3 regions of the Salinicoccus bachuensis genome follow, and region 1 is predicted to be linked to each of the others. Evidence: predicted binding sites of a transcription regulator. Region 1 holds the regulator's gene; each other region holds the start of a gene.

Region 1 (6,574 bases):
AGTACTCGGAAGTGAGTATGCAGGGGATTTTGTCATCGAAGAGGACTATGGAAGATTCAGGATGGTGCTTGTCAATGAAGGGCAGGTGACAGGTGCCTATACGAACAGTGATGATGTATCAATCGACAACATAAACATTGAAGGCATGGACCGTGAGAGTGTCAGGAAGGTGTACGGGGAACCGGAGGACTCCATCAAAAAGGGATGGAAGCGGCTCAGGGTCGACAGCAATGAATATGCAGTATACGATCTGAAGGATAGATATGTCTATTTCTTCTATGATCTTCACGAAGAAGACAAGGTCAATGGGGCGCTCGTGGTGATGAAGGAGGAAGTCGAGGCGGGCGAGGCACTATACAACCATCCGCCGGCAGAGGACAATTCAAGGATGAACCATCTTCTGGTCAATGCCACCCGCTTCGAATATGATGTGGAGCCCCTCGAGACGTATGACAGGGCAGGCGTGGCGGCACAGGGCCACAGCGAGGATATGGCGGAACGCAACTACTTCGACCATGATTCGCCGGACGGGGAAACATTGAAGGACCGGGTCGAGGAGGCAGGGGTGCAGTACCGCATGGCCGGAGAGAACATCGCCATGGGACACACATCCCCGATATTCTCCCACCACAGCCTGATGAACTCCATCGACCACCGTGTGAATACGCTGAAGCCGGCATTCACCCATCTCGGTACGGGAACCGCCTATAATGATGAAAATGTGCCATATTATACAGAAAATTATATACAAAAGTAGATGGAATATTTGCCTTATGGTATAATATTATACAAATCAATGTGTTTGGAATCGTTTCTAAGGGGAATTTAAAAGTGAACGTCACGAATGCATTTTTTGACGATTATAACTTTTCCTACAGGCCCATCCTGATAGAATTGTAGAACGAGGGGATGCAGTTGATCAGTAAAACACAGGAAAATGAAACCAAAGATGCTAAAGATATTTTGGAACAAGTGAAAATAATACTTGGCAGATAGTCGAATGAACCAGTCTAGCGTATGACAGGATGGCATGGGAAAAGCGATAATAAAAAGGGCGCATACCAAAATGGTATGCGCCCTTTAAATATGCCCGAACCTGGTCAGAAGGACCTGAACAGTCCGACAACCTTGCCGAGGACGGTCACACTATCCAGAATGATCGGTTCCATGGAAGAGTTTTCAGGCTGCAGCCTGTAGTAGCCATTTTCCTTGTAGAAGCGCTTGACCGTCGCTTCATCCTCTTCCGTCATTGCAACGATGATATCCCCATTGTGTGCGATATTCTGCTTCCGTACGATGACCCGGTCCCCGTCGTGTATGCCGGTTTCAATCATGCTGTCACCGACGACATTCAGCAGGAAGATTTCACTGTTATGGTTTGCCGTGAAATGTTCGGGAAGCGGGAAATATTCATCGATGTTCTCGACTGCTGTGATCGGAAGGCCGGCAGTGACCTTACCAAGTACCGGAACATGGATGACGGCACCATGCTGCTCGTTTTCCTCCGTAATGATCTCAATTGCACGCGGCTTCGTCGGATCCCGCTTTATGAATCCCTTCTCCTGCAGCTTCGCAAGGTGTCCGTGGACGGTCGAACTGGACTGGAGGCCGACCGCGTTGCCTATCTCCCTTACACTTGGCGGATAGCCCTTTTCGTGAACGGTAGTCTTTATAAACTGATATATCTGCTTCTGTCTATCTGTTAGCGGCTTCATATATATACCTCCGGCTTATTATTGATTCAATTTTACCATATATATGGATGTGTTACAAACGTTTGTTCGTAATCCTGTTGACCCGGAACAGATGTTCTGTTACCATATTGGTACAAACACATGTTCTGGAGGGGAATACCATGACATTGAAGGAATTCAAACTATTGAGCGCCATTTTTGCATTTGCCCTGGCGGCCGGTCTTATATTCATGTTCGACTCCCATAATACAGAGAACGCCTATTCCGATATCGTTTATATAGATGAGTATGAAGTAGTGACAGAAGCGGATATTCTGGAACCTTCAGAGGAAACGCACGTTCCGGACGAACAGTATGCCGAACGGACACATATGGACCAGCTGATGGAAATGATCGGTTTTATAAAGTGATTATAGTGATTATCAAGTATGGGAATGGTCTCATACTTTTTTTTGTGTTAAATTATAGGTGAGTGGACAGGAGGTTTCGCAATGCTTGAAAAGGAAAAACTGCAACGAATCAATGCACTGGCTGCCAAAAAGAAGGCGGGCAGCATCAAAAAGGAAGAGCTTGAAGAACTGAAGGGGCTGCGGGAAGAGTACCTTGAAAACTTTCGATCCTCCTTCAGAAAACAGGTGGAGCACACCAGGGTGGTCGATCCAAAAGGCAATGATGTGACACCTGAAAAACTTAAACGCATTCAACAGGATAAAAATATCAGAGAATAAAGGAGCATGAATATGACATTCGACAAAACGGATCAGCTAGCAATCAATACAATCAGAACCCTTTCAATCGATGCAGTTGAAAAAGCCAATTCCGGACACCCGGGATTGCCGATGGGGGCAGCACCTATGGCGTATACGCTCTGGAGCCGTCATCTGAACTTCAACCCAAATTCCATGGCGTGGTTCAACCGCGACCGCTTCGTACTCAGTGCCGGACACGGTTCCATGCTCGTCTACAGCCTGCTTCATCTGAGTGGCGCGCTTGAAATGGAGGAACTGAAGAATTTCAGACAGTATGAATCGAAGACGCCCGGACATCCCGAGTTCAAGCATACTGAAGGCGTGGAGATCACGACCGGTCCCCTTGGACAGGGCTTTGCGATGAGCGTCGGCATGGCCATGGCTGAAAAGCATCTGGCTGCACGCTTCAACCGCAACAATTACAATGTTGTGGACCACTATACGTATGTCGTGGCAAGTGATGGCGATCTGATGGAAGGCGTTTCCCATGAGGCATCGTCCCTCGCCGGGCACCTGGCTCTCGACAAGCTTATCGTGCTGTATGATTCCAACGATATTTCACTTGATGGGGACCTGGACAAAAGTTTTTCAGAGGACATCAAGAAGCGCTTTGAAGGCTACAACTGGCACTATATAAAAGTGGCCGATGGCAATGATGTGGAAGCAATCGACAAGGCGATAGAGGAGGCGAAGTCCTCCGATAAGCCGACGATGATCGAAGTGAAGACGATCATCGGATATGGCGCTCCGAACAAGCAGGGCAAAAGTGCTTCCCACGGCGCGCCGCTTGGTGAAGAGGAACGCAAGGCAGCCTTCGAATACTATGGTTTTGATCCGGATGAGACGTTCAAAGTGGATGACGCCGTCTATGACCGCTTCAGTGAAACGATGAAGCAGAGAAGCAATGGCAGGGAAGCGGCATGGAATAAGATGCTCGAGGACTACAGGAATGAATATCCTGAACTCTACAGCGCACTCGATGATGCGATCAACCATCGTCTGAAGGAAGACTACGACAAGGATCTGCCGTTCTACGAAGCGGGCGACTCCAAGGCGACAAGGGCGACTTCAAGCGAAATGATCCAGGCGCTGTCCGGAACCGTTCCGACCCTCTTCGGCGGCGCTGCCGACCTCGCAAGCAGCAACAAGACGAACGTCAAGGATGAAGAGGACTTCGGTGCAGGAAACTATGACGGCCGCAATATCTGGTTTGGTGTCAGGGAATTCGGCATGGCCGCAGCCCTGAACGGCATGGCAGCGCATGGCGGCATCTACCCTTATGGCGGTACATTCTTCGTCTTCAGCGACTACATGAAGCCGGCCATCCGACTCAGTGCGCTGATGAAGCTGCCGGTGACATACGTGCTGACACACGACTCCATCGCAGTCGGGGAAGACGGTCCGACGCACGAGCCGGTCGAACAGCTTGCCGGACTCAGGGCGATTCCGAACTTGAACACGATCCGTCCGGGGGATGGTAATGAAGTCCGTGCCGCATGGAAAGTGGCGATGGAAGCAGAAGATGCACCAACAGCCCTCGTACTGACCCGTCAGAATGTCGAAACGATCGACGTCCCTTATGAAACGGTTGAAGCGGGTGTCAGAAAAGGTGGTTACCTTGCATTCGACAAAGGTGATGATGCGATCCTGTTCGCTTCAGGCAGTGAAGTGCCATTGGCAGTGAATGCAGCGAAGCAGCTGGATGCGCAGGGTGTCAGAGTGAAAGTCGCCTCCATCCCGAACATGCAGAATTTCCTCAAACAGGATGCAGAATATATCGAAAGCGTGCTCAATACACACATTGAAAACAGGACGGCAATTGAAATGGCCGCAAGCCTTGGCTGGCACCGTTTCATCGGCATGAACGGCAAGCTTCATACGATCGACACTTATGGTGCCAGTGCACCGGGAGACGTCGTCATCGAGAAGTACGGCTTTACTGTCGAACGCATCCTGCAGACAGTGATGGATAAATAATCTGTTGAAAAACACCTGCTTTTGATGTAAACTTTATTATGGTCTACGAAGAAAGAGGTGAGCAGTTTGGATACTTGGATATGGATACTGATTGTTATAGTTGCACTCATCGGTGGCGTTGCGCTTGGATTCTTCCTCGCAAGAAAGTACATGATGGACTATCTTGAGAAGAACCCGCCGATCAATGAAGACATGCTCAGGATGATGATGATGCAGATGGGACAGAAACCTTCCCAGAAGAAAATCAATCAGATGATGACAATGATGAATCGCAATACGGATTCAAAATCAGCAAAAGATCGTATGAAAGCTTCAAAAAAATAAAGATGAACCCTTCCGCCTGAGCGGGAGGGTTTATTTTTGTAGAATTTCAACTTTCACTTTTTTGTTTAGAAACTTAAAACTTTTTTGAATATTCATTGTATAGGCATAAGTATTCATATATAATTGAGTTATTCAAACGAAGGAGGAAAATTGATGAACAAACGGTATTTTATGCTATTTTTTGTGATTGTACTCACTCTGGCACTCGCTGCCTGCACGGATGATTCCGATGTGGAAGAGGGCGCGGATGACAGTGCAGGGGGAGGCGATGGCGGTACGGGTGACCTGACCATCGCGATGATGGATGATGCGGTGACCCTGGATCCGCACGGCAGTAATGATTCCGCTTCTGCACAGGTCAGAAGGAACATTTATGAGACGCTTGTATTCCAGGAAGTGGACATGGCACTCGCGCCGGGGCTTGCCGAGGAATGGGAAGCGACCGAAGACGATGTATGGAACTTCACATTGAGGGAGGGGACGACTTTCCATAATGGTTCCGAGTTCACTGCCGAAGATGTCAAGGCGACGCTGGATCGTGTAAGGGATACGGCGGTTGCATCCCAGGTTGCTTTCCTGTTCGAGATGATTTCCGAGGTGGAGGTTGTAGGGGACTATGAAGTGAACCTGCATACCGAATATCCTTTTGCACCGCTGCCGAGCCACCTGGCACATAATACAGCCGGAATCATGAGCAAGGAGCTCATCGACCAGGACTATCAGGCTGCGCTTGATGAAGCGGGTGTGGATATGACTGCAGATGAATACTACGAAATCCGTGAAGAAGGCGGGTCCGAGTATGACGATGTGGCCGACCAGATCTCCGAGCATATCGGCTCGGTCATCGGTTCCGAAGCGGATGGAACGAACCACCTGATGTTCCAGTCCCGTGCAGCAGGGGAAGAGACTGTACTTGAGAAGTTCGATGACTTCCAGGGCGGCGAACGCAACTTCGAAACGGTGACATTCCGTGTCATCCCTGAAAATGGCGCGCGTATGGCGGAACTTGAAACAGGCGGCATCCAGATTGCTGGAGATGTCGATTCCTCAAGTGCAGTACGCGTGGAAGAAGGGGAAGAGACAGAGCTTGTAGAGCAGGAATCCGTAAGGATGTCCTACCTCGGTTTCAATACTCAAAAGGAACCGTTCGATGATGTCAGGGTCAGACAGGCGATTTCATATGCGATCGACAGGGATGAAATCATCTCCGGCGTATATGATGATATGGGCATCAAGGCCGATGGCCCGCTGGCACCAGATGTATGGGGCCATGATGAAAACCTCGAGGGCATAGAGTATGATATGGAAAGAGCACAGGAACTGCTGGCAGAAACGGATGTTGCGGACGGTTTCGAGACTACGATCTGGGTGGATGAAGATCCGCAGATCATCGATACGGCCGTGTACATCCAGGAAAGGCTTTCCGAATTGAACATTGATGTCCAGGTCGAGCAGTTCGAGTGGGGTACGTATCTCGATCGTACAGCACAGGGAGATCATGAGATGTTCATCCTCGGTTGGACGACGGTGACAGCGGATGCGGATTATGGCCTTTATGCGCTATTCCATTCAAATAGCCATGGTGAAACAGGCAACCGTTCATTCTATACGAATGAAGAAGTCGACAGTCTGCTCGATGAAGGGCGTACAGAACCTGACGAAGAGGCACGGTTCGAAGCATATAGCCAGGCACAGGAAATTCTAATCGAAGAAGCACCGGCGGCCTACCTGTTCCATACCAACTTTGCGATGGGTGTGAACTCATCACAGGTGAGTGGTGCAGACCTGGATCCAGTCGGCAACATCAGGATTGAAAATATCACATTTGAA
Region 2 (6,574 bases), 350 kb from region 1:
ATCCTTCAGTGTGTGGAGCAGGTTCCTGATCTTTTTGCTGCTGACGGGATCGAAACCGATGCGCTCCTCCGTATCCTTGTATATGTCGATGAACTTGTCATACTCATTCTCTTCAAGATATCTGAGGCGGAGGCCCATCTGTTCGCTCGCCCGGGTATTATAGCGGGTCGTCTTGTCCATGTCCTTGAGCAGCTCTTCTTCCGGTTTGGTGATATCCAGGACCGCCTGATGCCTCAGCAGTTCATCGGTCACCAGCTGTCTCGTAAATCCATTATGACTGTATCCCTGGTTGCGGTAGATGTCCACGATTTCATGGTTGTTCCATTCGCTCTCGATGACTTCCCCTTCGCTATTTCGTATCTGGTATATATGGTAGGGGGAGTGGATCATCTTGAGCCCGTTCTGCTTCTTCGCATATTCATCTATTTCCTTCAGGAAAAATTGGAGCCGCTCATTTGAAAAGGGCTTGATCAATGGGCCGGCATGCGAGGTGAATATCCTGTAGCGTTTCAGGACAGGACGGCCACTGAGCATGGATACGCCGATGAGTGCATCATCCTCATAGAGCCCGAGGAGGTGTGTCTCCTGGACGGTTGAAATATAGTCATAGTACAGTGGATCATGCATGTAATGACAGTAGTTGTCATAATCGGCCATGAATGCTTTGAAAGTCTCCTCTTGGATTGGTGATGTCTGCATAGTTGGAACAAACCTTCCTTTGCTGGTTAATTGGATTTTGCGGCGGCTTTCTGTTCAATTTTCCGCTTCACCTTGTATAGGTTATACGGAACCTTGCTGATCACTTTTACAAAGTCTCCAACCAGTTCTTCAATCTCTGCATTGAATCCGCGCTTGAAGCGGTACACCCCGTAGTCTTCCCCATCTTCGGAGAAGTCTCCGCTCACTCCATAGAAGTTATAACGGCTGATGCCCTTGTCCATGCAATACTTCATCATTTCGAAGTGCATCATGTACGGCCCGACAAAATGACCGTATTCGCTGGAGCTTGCCCCGGAGTGGTATACCATTTCATACGGCGTCTCGAAATAGATGCCTGAGGCGAGGTTGAGGATGTTGCCTTCTTTTTTCTGTATTTCACTCGCCTGCATCCTGTCTTCTGCCATCTTGTCGAGCTGCTTGTCGAGCTCTGCAATCTTGTTTAGCGTCTTGTCGTTCTTATTTTCCTTCTCCATCAGCTGATTTCGCTTGTTTTCATTCTCTTCGATCTGTTCGGAGAGATTGCTGACGTACTCATCGAGTTCTATATAGGCGAGCGGGATCAGTACCTTATCCCCATATGCCTTCTTGAAGTTGGAATAGTATTCACGCGGATTCGGATGCGTGAAGAATCCCTGCCTTTCACTCGTATCCAGATAGAGCTTCATGAAGATGTCAATTTCATCGACATCCAGGAACCGCACCTTCACTCCATACTTCTGGGCCTTCTTGATGTTCCGCTTCCGCTGGGAGTCAAAGGACTTCAGCAGTGACTTCTCATCATGGCCGGACAGGTCGAGCACGCTCATCCATCTTGCCTGCGACGTCCTGGAATATCCCCGGGTGAATCCCTGATGGACATACCCCTCCTCTTCCATTATGCGGATGAGTGCATCCTGCGCAGGATAATCCGCTTTCGGATTCACGTCCTTGTCATACTTTCTGTAGATCCAGTTGGGGTCCAGCTTGACATACAGACCGTTGTTCTTCTTCAAGTATTTTGTGAGTGCCTGGAGGAAGAAGTGGACCAATTCATGATTATGGTAGTCCAGGACAGGGCCACGATTGGAATAATAGAAATACTTGCCCATGACGGTCTTCTTCAAGGTGAACAGGCAGGCGGCTATGACCGTACCCTCATCGTCCTTGACTCCGAGCAGGCGGACTTTCTGCTTGTCCATTTCCCTGTTCTTCTTATTTTCTATCATTTGAAAGAAGGCGGATTCCTCCCCTTTTTCAATATAGTTCCTATATTCCGTTTCGGTCAATTCAACAAATTTCATCCGTATTCCTACCTCCCAATCTGCTTCCGTATTTTCGAGAGCGCCTGATAGGCCTTGTAGGCCGGCGCATTGATCGGTTTGATGAAATCCCCGACATATTCAAAGACGGTAGCATTGAAACCTTTCTTGAACTGTATTACCCCGTAGTCCTCCGCTTCTTCGGAGAAGTCTCCACTGATGCCATAGAAGTTGTAGAGGCTGATGCCATGATCGAGTGCATAGTTGATCATATGCCACTGGATCAGATAGCTGCCTGCAAAATGCCTGAACGCGTTGTCGCTGCCTCCGGCAAGATAGACCACTTCATGCGGCGTAATGAAATAATAGGCACTCGCAATCGGCAGCTCCTCACCGTGGGTCGCGCGCAGCGCTTTTCCTTCAGCAAGCTTTTCCTCTATATTTTCCAGCTGTCCGCCGAGGTTCTTGATCTTCTTCTCCGCCTTCTTGTTCGACGGGTCCTTTTCCAGATCCTTCTCCGCCTTTTCGATATTTTTGACCAGGCCATCACGGTCCCTGGAAATGGATTCCGTATACTCGCCCAGATTGACATATACAAGCGGAATGATGACATTGTCGCCAAAGTGCTTCTTCCTGCTGATATAGTAGGAGTCGTCCCGATCGACAAAAGACTTCATTTCCGAAGTGTCCTTCATGAACTTCCTGAACACATCAATTTCATCGAGTTCCAGATAGCGTATATGAAGCCCATGCTTCTGGGCCTTCTTGATGTTTCGCTTGCGGAGGCTGTCCATATCATCCAGGAGCGTCTTCGGATCCTTTCCTTCCAGGTTAAGCACCGAATGCCACCTGATCTGGATGACCGGGTCGAACCCTACAGTGAATCCATCATGCGTGAAGCCCTGTTCCTCAAAATAGTCGAAGATGTACCGGTTGCCCCGATCTTCGAGGATTTTCCCGTCATGATCCCGCTCCCTGATCACTTCATAGGGATCGATCCTGGCATACATGACTTTCTTCGGTTTCAGAAACTGGTGAAGACCTTCGAAGAACACATCGAACACCTGCTTGTCTGCATAATCCATCACCGGCCCACGGTTGCTGTAGGCATATTTGAATACTTTCATTACCGGGGTCAGCGTAATGAGACATGCAGCCCTGACCGCTCCGCCATCCTTCACACCAACAAGGTAGGTTTCAATACCCTGCTCCACCTTCAGGCGGTAGTTGTCCTTCGTCTGTGTGAAATGACTGAAGTGTGTCCGGGTGAAATGGTCGAATTCCTCAATGGTCAACTCTGTAAATTGCATAATGGCACTCCTGTCAACTAATTTTAATACTTTGCTTATATTATCAGATTTACCACGGTATCTCCATGATTTTTAGAAGCTCTGAAAATTATTCGCCTCTCCACACGAATATTTGCGAATTCGTCTTGGGACGCAAATTATTTATAATGCAGTTATCGTCCTATGTATTATATCACTTGGGAGATGGACCGGCATCGTTTTCATACTGATTACGGATGTTTCGTCCCGGGGCGGGTGACACGCTGTTCGACAGGCTGAAATGGATGGAGGAGAAGATCACGGCATGGCTTTCCGGCCGGAGATTCTTCCATGTCGACTACCAGATGGGGGATGAACTGTTCATCCTGCCCTCCAGAGCCCACTATACCCTGTTTGTTGCAATCTATGCGAAATTGCTGTGGGACAATCATGATTTTCCATTGAAGTGCAGCTTCCATACTGCAGATATTCCCACTCCTGAAGGCGATCTGGAACAATGGAGCCATGAAGCCGTCAAAAAGACCTGGAATGCACTCGACACGATTAAGAAATCGGCAGTGCAGGACTTCATTTCACCGGATACAGCGAACGCTTTCTGATCATCCTGTTCGTACTGTTCGACCAGTATACCGCAATGGGGCTGATCATCACCGCAAAATCCATCCTTCGGTTCCCGAGCAGCGGCTCCGACAGCGCAGTCCACAAGGAAAGTGAATATGTACTCGTCGGTACGATGGTCTCCCTCGTCATCGGCATACTGAATGGCCTCCTGTTCCTCTACGCCATCCATAGGCAGCTCCCTTGCTGCCTATCTTTTATGCCCTGCAATCAGTCCATCCCTCAGCTTCAGGGTCGAAGCCTCTGTACAGCTGAGTGCCCGCATGACGCTCAGCTGCCCATATTTCACCTTGAGATGATCCACCGTCCTCAACAGCCTTTCCCTCCTTTCGACCGCTTCCACATCATCAAACAATGAAATCTGCTTCACCTTGTCAGGAATGAAGTTCGTCAGCGTGACGCTGATGGTGCGGTACAGGGCATAGGAATCGGCGATCGCCTTCAGTGCCTTCCATATCCCCACCATGACGAAATCTCCGTCGTTCGTTCCCTCCCTGACTGTAAACTGCTTCCGGTATATCCTCCCCTCCGCCGTCCCCACAGCAAACTGGACCGTCCGGGCAAGTTTTCTTTCCAGCCTCAGGCGATGGGTGACCTCGTCCACATGTTCGAGCAGCACCACATAGATTTCATCGAAGCGGTAGTCCCGCATCAGTATCTGGCTCTTTGCAATCGACGGCGAATGCACGGTATGCTTTTCCCGGATGAGGCTGGAGTCGATACCGTTGGCATGGAGGTGCCAGTCCACGCCGATGGCACCGAAGTCCCGCTTCAGGTGGGCCGCCGGGTACCGTGCCAGATCCCCGATCGAGAATATGCCCCTTTCATTCAGTTTGATCTCACTCCTTCTGTTGATGCCCCAGAAGCGCCTCAGCGGCTTGATCGGCCACAGTTTATCCGGCACATCGTGATACCGCCATTCGGCGATGCCGTCAGGCATCCGCTTCGCCTCGATATCCAAAGAGAGCTTGCTGAGCAGCATGTTCTCCCCGATGCCGATTGCACAGTCGATGGCCGTCTCCCGGTATATTTCCGCCTTGATCCGCCTTGCAAGCGCATACGGCGAATCCGCGAATATGCGGTAGCTCTGGGTCACATCCATGAAGAATTCATCGACCGAGTACTGGTGGAAATCTTCAGGGGCCACGTATTTCAATGCAATCGCCGTGATCCGTGCAGAATAGTCCAGATATGTCTTCATTGATGGATTGATGATGTAGATGTCACTGCGTCCCGGTATTTCAAAGAGCCTGGAGCCGGTCTTTATGCCGAGCTTCTTCAGTTCCGGCGTGGCCGCAAGCACCACCGAGCCGAGGCTTTTCGTGTCGGCCACCACGGCAAGTTTGGTCGTCATGGGATCGAGCCCCTTCAAAAGGCACGAGACGCTTGCGAAAAAGCTTTTCTGATCGACGCAGAATACATGGCGCTGCGGACAGATATGATAATTGTACATGCCATCCCTCCATACAGAACATGTGTTCGTAACCCCGTATATTTATCATATCACAAATTCAACCAGCCCAAACATCAATATCAATCCCCATAAATAACTCCATGCTCAATTGGGTATGGGACATTATAAAAACACAAAAGGAGGAAACACCATTGAAGGATATTCTCGCATTACTTAAACAAGGAAGTATGGCCTCCCTTACCGCTTCCATCGTCAATTTCTTCATCGCCGGCCTCAAAGGCGTAGCCTTCATACTGACTGCCAACGTCGCGATGTTTGCCGAAATGATGCACTCCATCGGAGATGCCCTCAACCAGCTTTTTGTATTCATAGGATCCGGTCTATCCAAAAAGGCACCCACGGAGCGCTTTCCCTTCGGCTTCGGCCGTCTGGTCAACCTCGTACTGCTCTTTGCAGTCATCATCGTCGGCATTCTGGCCTACGAGACGGTGCGGGAGGGTCTTCACCATATCCTGGAGCCTCTGCCAGTGGAAACCGATACGACCATGCTGCTGATCAATATCGGCGTCCTCGCCATTGCGGCAGTGCTCGAAAGCTTTGTGCTGTACAAGGCAGGCAAGGAACTCCTGCAGCAGGCGGACAAGCCCTATGACGGCCTGAAGCCATTGACCACAAGCTTCGCCAATATGGACCGGGCCAAACCGGCCACAAAACTCGTCTTCCTTGAGGACGCTGTCGCCACAGGGGGCGCGATATTCGCGATCATCGCCATACTTGTCGCCCGCTTTACAGGATTCTCCCAGAGTGAAGGCATCGCTTCGGTCGTCATCGGCCTGGCAATGTTCTATATCGTATACAAGATATTCATGGAAAATGCAGCCGGCGCACTCGGCGAGCATGATCCGCGCATGGAGGAGCGGGTCTCACAGATCGTTCTCCGTCATGATGAGATAAAGGACATCAGGAAGCTCTTCGTCATGAAGGAAGGGGACAATCTCCATGCTGAAGTCGTCGCCGAGATTGATCCGGACCTCAGCTCCAAGGAAGTGAACAGGATCAGGGATGAAATAGAAAGTCTTATCCTCAAGCAGAAACATGTAACCGATGTGAATATGGAATTTGAACTGAATGATGGCAAACGCACATGGCCGAAGACCCAGGATCAGCTCGACAGGAAGCCGAAATACTAACACATAAAAAAGGATGGCGTAATCGCCATCCTTTTTTATGTTCCTATTCATTCACCGGCGGGGCCTCCCCGGTCGGCTCCCCGGCATCCGGGTCCTCCACGTCCC
Region 3 (6,574 bases), 360 kb from region 1:
CGAATTCTTCGGCCAGGGTGTGACAGAGCTTCCACTCGCTGACAGGGCGACAATCGCGAACATGGCACCTGAATACGGTGCAACATGCGGCTTCTTCCCTGTTGATGATGAGACGCTCGAATACATGAAACTCACAGGGCGCAGTGAAGAGCATATCGATATCGTCAAGACGTACCTTCAGGAGAATGACATGTACTTCGATCCGGCAAACGAACCGGTATACAGCGAAGTCGTTGATCTCGACCTCTCCACAGTTGAACCTGCACTTGCCGGACCTAAACGTCCACAGGACCTGATCCAGCTGTCCGACATGAAGGAAGAGTACAGAAAATCCATCACAGCCGAAAGCGGCAACCATGGTCACGGTCTGGATGAAGCGGAATTCGACAAGAAGACGACAGTCAAGTTCAATGATGGCAAAGAAGTTGAAATGAAGACCGGCGACCTCGCCATCGCAGCCATCACTTCATGTACGAATACATCCAACCCTTACGTCATGCTCGGGGCAGGCCTGATTGCGAAGAAAGCAGTTGAAAAAGGTCTGGAAGTACCGGCATATGTGAAAACTTCACTGGCGCCAGGTTCGAAAGTCGTTACAGGCTACCTGGAAGACTCCGGTCTGCAGGAATATCTCGATAAGCTCGGATTCAACCTTGTAGGTTACGGTTGTACGACATGCATCGGCAACTCCGGTCCATTGCTTCCTGAAATTACAGAAGCGATTACTGAAAGCGACCTGCTTGTAAGTTCCGTGCTTTCCGGAAACCGTAACTTCGAAGGCAGGATCCACCCGCTTGTCAAAGCGAACTATCTTGCTTCACCACCATTGATTGTTGCATATGCACTCGCTGGTACAGTGGACATCGATCTGCGCAATGAACCACTCGGCAAGGACAAGGAGGGCAACGATGTCTTCATGAAGGACATCTGGCCATCCACCCAGGAAGTCAAGGATGCAGTAATGGGCAACGTCAGTCCTGAACTCTTCAGGAAGGAATACGAAAGGGTATTCGATGCCAACGAAATCTGGAACAACATCGAAACGACGGATGCACCGCTCTACGACTTCAATCCGGAGTCCACATACATCCAGAATCCATCATTCTTCCAGAACCTCTCTACAGAGCCTGGCAAAGTGGAATCGCTGAGCGGCCTGCGTGTACTCGGCAAATTCGGAGACTCCGTTACGACCGACCACATTTCACCTGCGGGTGCGATCGGCAAGGACACACCTGCCGGCAAATGGCTGATCGAACAGGGCGTATCTCCAAGAAACTTCAACTCATACGGTTCCCGTCGTGGTAACCACGAAGTCATGCTCCGCGGCACATTCGCCAACATCCGTATCCGCAACCAGATTGCAGACGGCAAAGAGGGCGGATTCACAACGTACTGGCCGACTGGTGAAGTCATGAGCATCTATGATGCTGCAATGAAATATCAGCAGGATGGCACAGGACTCGTCGTCATCGCCGGAGACGACTACGGTATGGGATCGAGCCGGGACTGGGCAGCCAAAGGTACGAATCTTCTCGGTGTTGAAGCAGTCATTGCAGCAAGCTATGAGCGGATCCACCGTTCGAACCTTGTAATGATGGGTGTCCTTCCATTGCAGTTCGTTGATGGAGAGGATGCAGATACACTCGGATTCGACGGTAGCGAGACATTCGACATCCAGGTCGGTGAAGATGTCAGGCCTGGACACGTCCTTGATGCTGTGGCAACAAACCAGGACGGCAAGAAGACCGAGTTCAAAGTCAAGGCACGCTTCGATTCAGAAGTTGAAGTGGACTACTACCGCAATGGCGGTATCCTGCAGCTTGTACTCAGAAACAAACTTAAAGAGCAGTAATATTAAAATAACCCATCTCTTCTTGAGATGGGTTATTGCTTTTATTTGCTTTCGAATATGACTTCATCATCCTCAGAGTCTATAACCAGTTCCGTATCTTCAAAGTACCATAGGTCCGATTCCTTGATGAAGACCTGTATGCCATCGTAATCGAATACTTTGCTGTCGGAGGGGATGCGTTCTACTGTCAATGCTGGAGAGAACCCCTGTTTCAGCTGTGTTTCACCGCCATACCTTACATAGATGTTTACGCCCTGTCCTTCTTCCGGATCCAGTTCTTCCTTCATCCAATCCAGTGCACGATCTGTAACTTCCAACATTTCCATCATCCCTTCTGCTACATGAATGTAATTTTGGATTCTGTACCATCCATTATACGTTTAATGTTGGAGATATGTCTAACGACAATGACTACGGCGATGATGAACGAAAAGGCAATCAGCAGCGGATCCCTGAAGACCAGCGAAAGAATAAAGAATAAGACGGCACTCACTATGCTGGAAAGGGATACATATTTGCTGATTTTTAACGTTATCAGAAAAGCGGACAGGAGCAGGATGAAAAGCAGGGGGTTGTATGCCAGTACGGCACCTGCACTTGTAGCGACAGCTTTTCCACCCTTGAACTTCAGGAATATGGAGTAGACATGACCGATGGCTGCTACAAGCCCCGGGATGAATATATGCATATCCACATCGAGGAGCATTGCGGCAAACACTGGAAGCGCCCCTTTGAACATGTCCAGCAGAAGCACGACGATGCCGGCTTTCTTGCCAAGGATCCTGAAAGTGTTGGTTGTACCTATATTGCCGCTGCCATGCTGCCTGAGATCAATCTTATAGAACCAGATGCCGATCAGAAGGCTGAAAGGTGTGGAGCCCAGAAGGTAGCTCAATATCAGGAGTATTATGATCGTTTCCATTTTAAAACCCCTTTATTATCAGGTACTAACAGTTTACCATAAATTTTAAGTGGGGTATAATAAAATATAGTTTACCATAAATTTATTATGTAAACTATATTACTCATATGCAATGTGAATCCATTGATTATGGTTGCAATCATCACGCTTTTGTATAAAAATAGAACATGAGATAAAAATAACGAACATACGTTTGTGGGAGGAAATCCGATTTGGCAAGACAGAATACTTATAACGATGATTCAATACAAATACTTGAAGGTCTGGACGCCGTAAGGAAAAGGCCGGGGATGTATGTCGGTTCAACCGATCATAGGGGACTGCACCACCTGGTGTACGAGATCACCGACAATTCGGTCGACGAAGTCATCAATGGCTACGGCGATGAAATAAATATCACCATCAATCCGGATGAAAGCATCACCATCCGGGATAATGGCCGCGGCATGCCGACAGGCATGCATACATCCGGCAAGCCGACACCGGAAGTCATATTCACCGTACTGCATGCCGGCGGCAAGTTCGGTGCCGGCGGATACAAGACATCCGGCGGTCTGCACGGCGTGGGTGCTTCGGTCGTCAACGCCCTGAGCGAGTGGGTGGAAATCACAATCTACCGGGACGGGAAGGTGCATGAAATGTCCTTTAAGGACGGGGGGGAGCTCGACCGTCCATTGGAGGTGACCGGAAAGACGAAAAGGACCGGTACCGAAGTGACATTCAGACCGGATGGGGAAATCTTCAAATCCGGCACTTCATTCCACTTTGAGACGATTATGGAAAGAATGCGGGAATCCGCCTTCCTGCAGAAGGGGATGCGGATCTCCATTACGGACAGGCGTCCCGAGGAGCCGCTCGAGGAAGTATTCCAATATGATGATGGTCTGAAATCCTTCATCAACTTCCTGAATGAAGGCAAGGATGCGATCGGGGACGTGGTCATGTTCTCCGGCGAATACAATGACATCCTGGCGGAAGTGAGCTTCCAGTACAATGACCAGTACAGTGAAACGCTGATCTCCTTCGTCAACAATGTGCGGACAAAGGACGGCGGTACGCACGAAGTCGGCTTCAAGACCGGCTTCACCCGTGTATTCAATGAGTATGCACGGAAAATCAACGAATTGAAGGACAAGGACAAGAACCTCGAGGGCAATGACATCAGGGAAGGCCTGACTGCAGTCATCTCGGTGAAGATCCCTGAAAACCTGCTCCAGTTCGAGGGCCAGACGAAGAGCAAGCTCGGTACGAGCGAAGCGCGGAATGTCATGGAATCGCTGATGAGCGACCATCTTCCCTATTATCTGGAGGAGAATGGTGCACTGAGCACCCAGCTCGTCAAGAAGGCGATCAAGGCAAGAGGTGTCAGGGAAACGGCACGGAAAGCCCGTGAGGAAGCGAGAAACGGCAAGAAGCGCCGCAAGGATACGCTGCTGTCCGGGAAGCTGACACCTGCACAGAGCCGCAACGCCAAGAAGAATGAACTGTACCTGGTCGAGGGGGACTCTGCAGGCGGATCTGCCAAGCAGGGGCGCGACAGGCGGTTCCAGGCCATCCTGCCGCTGCGCGGCAAGGTCATCAATACCGAGAAGGCGAAGTTTGAGGATATATTCAAAAATGAAGAGATCAATACCATCATCCACACGATCGGCGCAGGCGTCGGGACTGAATTCAGTGTGGATGATACCAACTACGACAAGATCGTCATCATGACCGATGCCGATACGGATGGAGCGCATATCCAGGTACTGCTGCTTACATTCTTCTTCAACTACATGCGTCCGCTCTTTGATGCGGGCAAGATCTACATCGCCCTGCCGCCATTATTCCAGCTGAAAAAGAAGACCAAAAAGAAGGAGGATGTGCGGTATGTCTGGACGGAGGATGAATTGATCGAGGCCCAGAAGGAAATGGGCAAAAACGTCGAACTCCAGCGCTACAAGGGTCTCGGTGAAATGATGCCGGAACAGCTGTGGGAAACGACGATGAATCCGGAGACACGGACATTGATCCAGGTGCGGATTGAAGACGAGGCACTTTCCCTGAAACGTGTCACAACGCTCATGGGGGACAATGTCGAGATGCGGAGAAAGTGGATTGAATCCAATGTCAGCTTCACACTCGAAGATGCAGACAGCATATTGGGAAATGAGGATGTCACAAAACTGGGAGAAAGTGGTGAATTGAATGACTGAACAAGTTCAGCAGCTACAACTTGAAGATGTCATCGGCGACCGTTTCGGCCGCTACAGCAAATATGTCATCCAGGACCGTGCCATCCCTGATGTCAGGGATGGACTGAAACCGGTCCAGCGGCGTATCCTGTACGCAATGTACAAGGAAGGGAATACATTTGAAAAAAGCTTCAGGAAAAGTGCCAAAACGGTGGGGAATGTCATCGGGAACTACCATCCGCATGGAGACTCCAGTGTCTATGAAGCAATGGTCCGCCTCTCCCAGGAATGGAAGATGCGGGAGGAACTGGTCGACATGCACGGCAACAAGGGGAGTGTCGATGGCGACCCGCCGGCTGCGATGCGGTATACCGAGGCGAGGCTTTCCGAGATCTCCAATGAAATGCTCAGGGACATCAACAAAAATACGGTTGATTTCATCAACAACTTCGATGATACGGAGATGGAGCCGACCGTCCTGCCTTCAAAATTCCCGAATCTGCTCGTCAATGGCTCGACGGGCATTTCCGCAGGCTATGCGACGGACATCCCTCCGCATAACCTTGAAGAGGTCATCGATGCGACATTGAAGGTCATTGATAAGTCCTCTGCCTCCGTCGATGAACTGATGGAGATCGTCAAAGGCCCGGATTTCCCTACAGGGGGCATCATCCAGGGCAAGGACCAGATTAGGAAAGCGTATGAGACCGGACGCGGGAAGATCATCGTCCGGAGCAGGGTACGGACCGAGGACACCAGGGGCGGCAAGACCCATATCATCATCGATGAACTGCCGTTCGAAGTGAACAAGGCGAACCTTGTCAAAAAGATGGATGAAATCCGTGCCGACCGCAAGGTGGATGGCATCATCGAGGTCAGGGATGAAACCGACCGCGAGGGCATGCGCATCATTGTGGAAGTGAAGAAGGATGCGAATGTCGAAGGCATCATCAACTACTTCTACAAGAAGACGGACCTTCAGGTGTCCTACAACTTCAATATGGTGGCCATCAGCGACAGGGCGCCGAAGCAGCTTGGCCTGAAGGAGATACTGGAGAGCTACATCGCCCACCAGAAGGCGGTGATCCTCAACCGCTCGCAGCATGAACTGTCGGAAGCCGAGCGCAGGATGCACATCATCGAAGGGCTGATGCATGCGCTGTCCATACTGGATGAGGTCATCCGGGTGATCCGGGAGTCGAACAACAAGCGCAACGCCAAGGAGAATCTGGTGGAAGCCTTCAGCTTTACGGAGGCCCAGGCGGAAGCCATCGTCATGCTCCAGCTGTATCGGCTGACGAACACCGATATCGCGGAGCTTGAAACGGAGCACAGCGAACTCGAATATACGATCAACCAGCTGCGCGAAATACTGGGCAATGAAAAGCAGCTGCTCAAAGTGATCAAAAAAGAGCTGCGGGACATCAAAAAGAAATATGCTACACCGCGCAAAAGTACGGTGGAGGAAGAGATAGAGAACATCGAGCTCGAAAAGGAAGTGCTGATCGCCAAGGAGGAGGTGGTCGTGTCATTGACGAAGGAAGGCTACATGAAGCGCACCAGCCTGAGGAGCTACAATGCGAGCACCCCGGACGAGATCGGCATGAAGGAGGACGACCATGTGCT

Evidence for each region. Region 1 encodes LexA, which represses DNA repair genes until DNA is damaged. Its sites were predicted from a motif close to CGAACATATGTTCG; they were not measured.
Region 2: RQP18_RS07410 (Y-family DNA polymerase) is a predicted target of LexA. The motif match lies at 5,334-5,347, and genes of this name have one in related genera.
Region 3: parE (DNA topoisomerase IV subunit B) is a predicted target of LexA. The motif match lies at 2,957-2,970, and genes of this name have one in related genera.

Annotation. Positions count from the first base shown of each region.
Region 1 covers NZ_CP138333.2:1,115,649-1,122,222, forward strand. Annotated here, with positions in the region: gene RQP18_RS05495 (CAP-associated domain-containing protein) at 1-757, shown strand, start outside; gene lexA (transcriptional repressor LexA) at 1,101-1,715, opposite strand; gene RQP18_RS05505 (hypothetical protein) at 1,856-2,104, shown strand; gene RQP18_RS05510 (DUF896 domain-containing protein) at 2,186-2,422, shown strand; gene tkt (transketolase) at 2,435-4,420, shown strand; gene RQP18_RS05520 (YneF family protein) at 4,487-4,744, shown strand; gene RQP18_RS05525 (glutathione ABC transporter substrate-binding protein) at 4,898-6,574, shown strand, end outside.
Region 2 covers NZ_CP138333.2:1,465,444-1,472,017, forward strand. Annotated here, with positions in the region: gene RQP18_RS07385 (peptidoglycan bridge formation glycyltransferase FemA/FemB family protein) at 1-699, opposite strand, end outside; gene RQP18_RS07390 (aminoacyltransferase) at 726-2,000, opposite strand; gene RQP18_RS07395 (aminoacyltransferase) at 2,009-3,268, opposite strand; gene RQP18_RS07400 (hypothetical protein) at 3,484-3,846, shown strand; gene RQP18_RS07405 (hypothetical protein) at 3,815-4,003, opposite strand; gene RQP18_RS07410 (Y-family DNA polymerase) at 4,056-5,318, opposite strand; gene RQP18_RS07415 (cation diffusion facilitator family transporter) at 5,471-6,469, shown strand; gene RQP18_RS07420 (LCP family protein) at 6,513-6,574, opposite strand, start outside.
Region 3 covers NZ_CP138333.2:1,476,464-1,483,037, reverse strand. Annotated here, with positions in the region: gene acnA (aconitate hydratase AcnA) at 1-1,852, shown strand, start outside; gene RQP18_RS07450 (HesB/YadR/YfhF family protein) at 1,894-2,181, opposite strand; gene plsY (glycerol-3-phosphate 1-O-acyltransferase PlsY) at 2,190-2,774, opposite strand; gene parE (DNA topoisomerase IV subunit B) at 2,987-4,969, shown strand; gene parC (DNA topoisomerase IV subunit A) at 4,962-6,574, shown strand, end outside.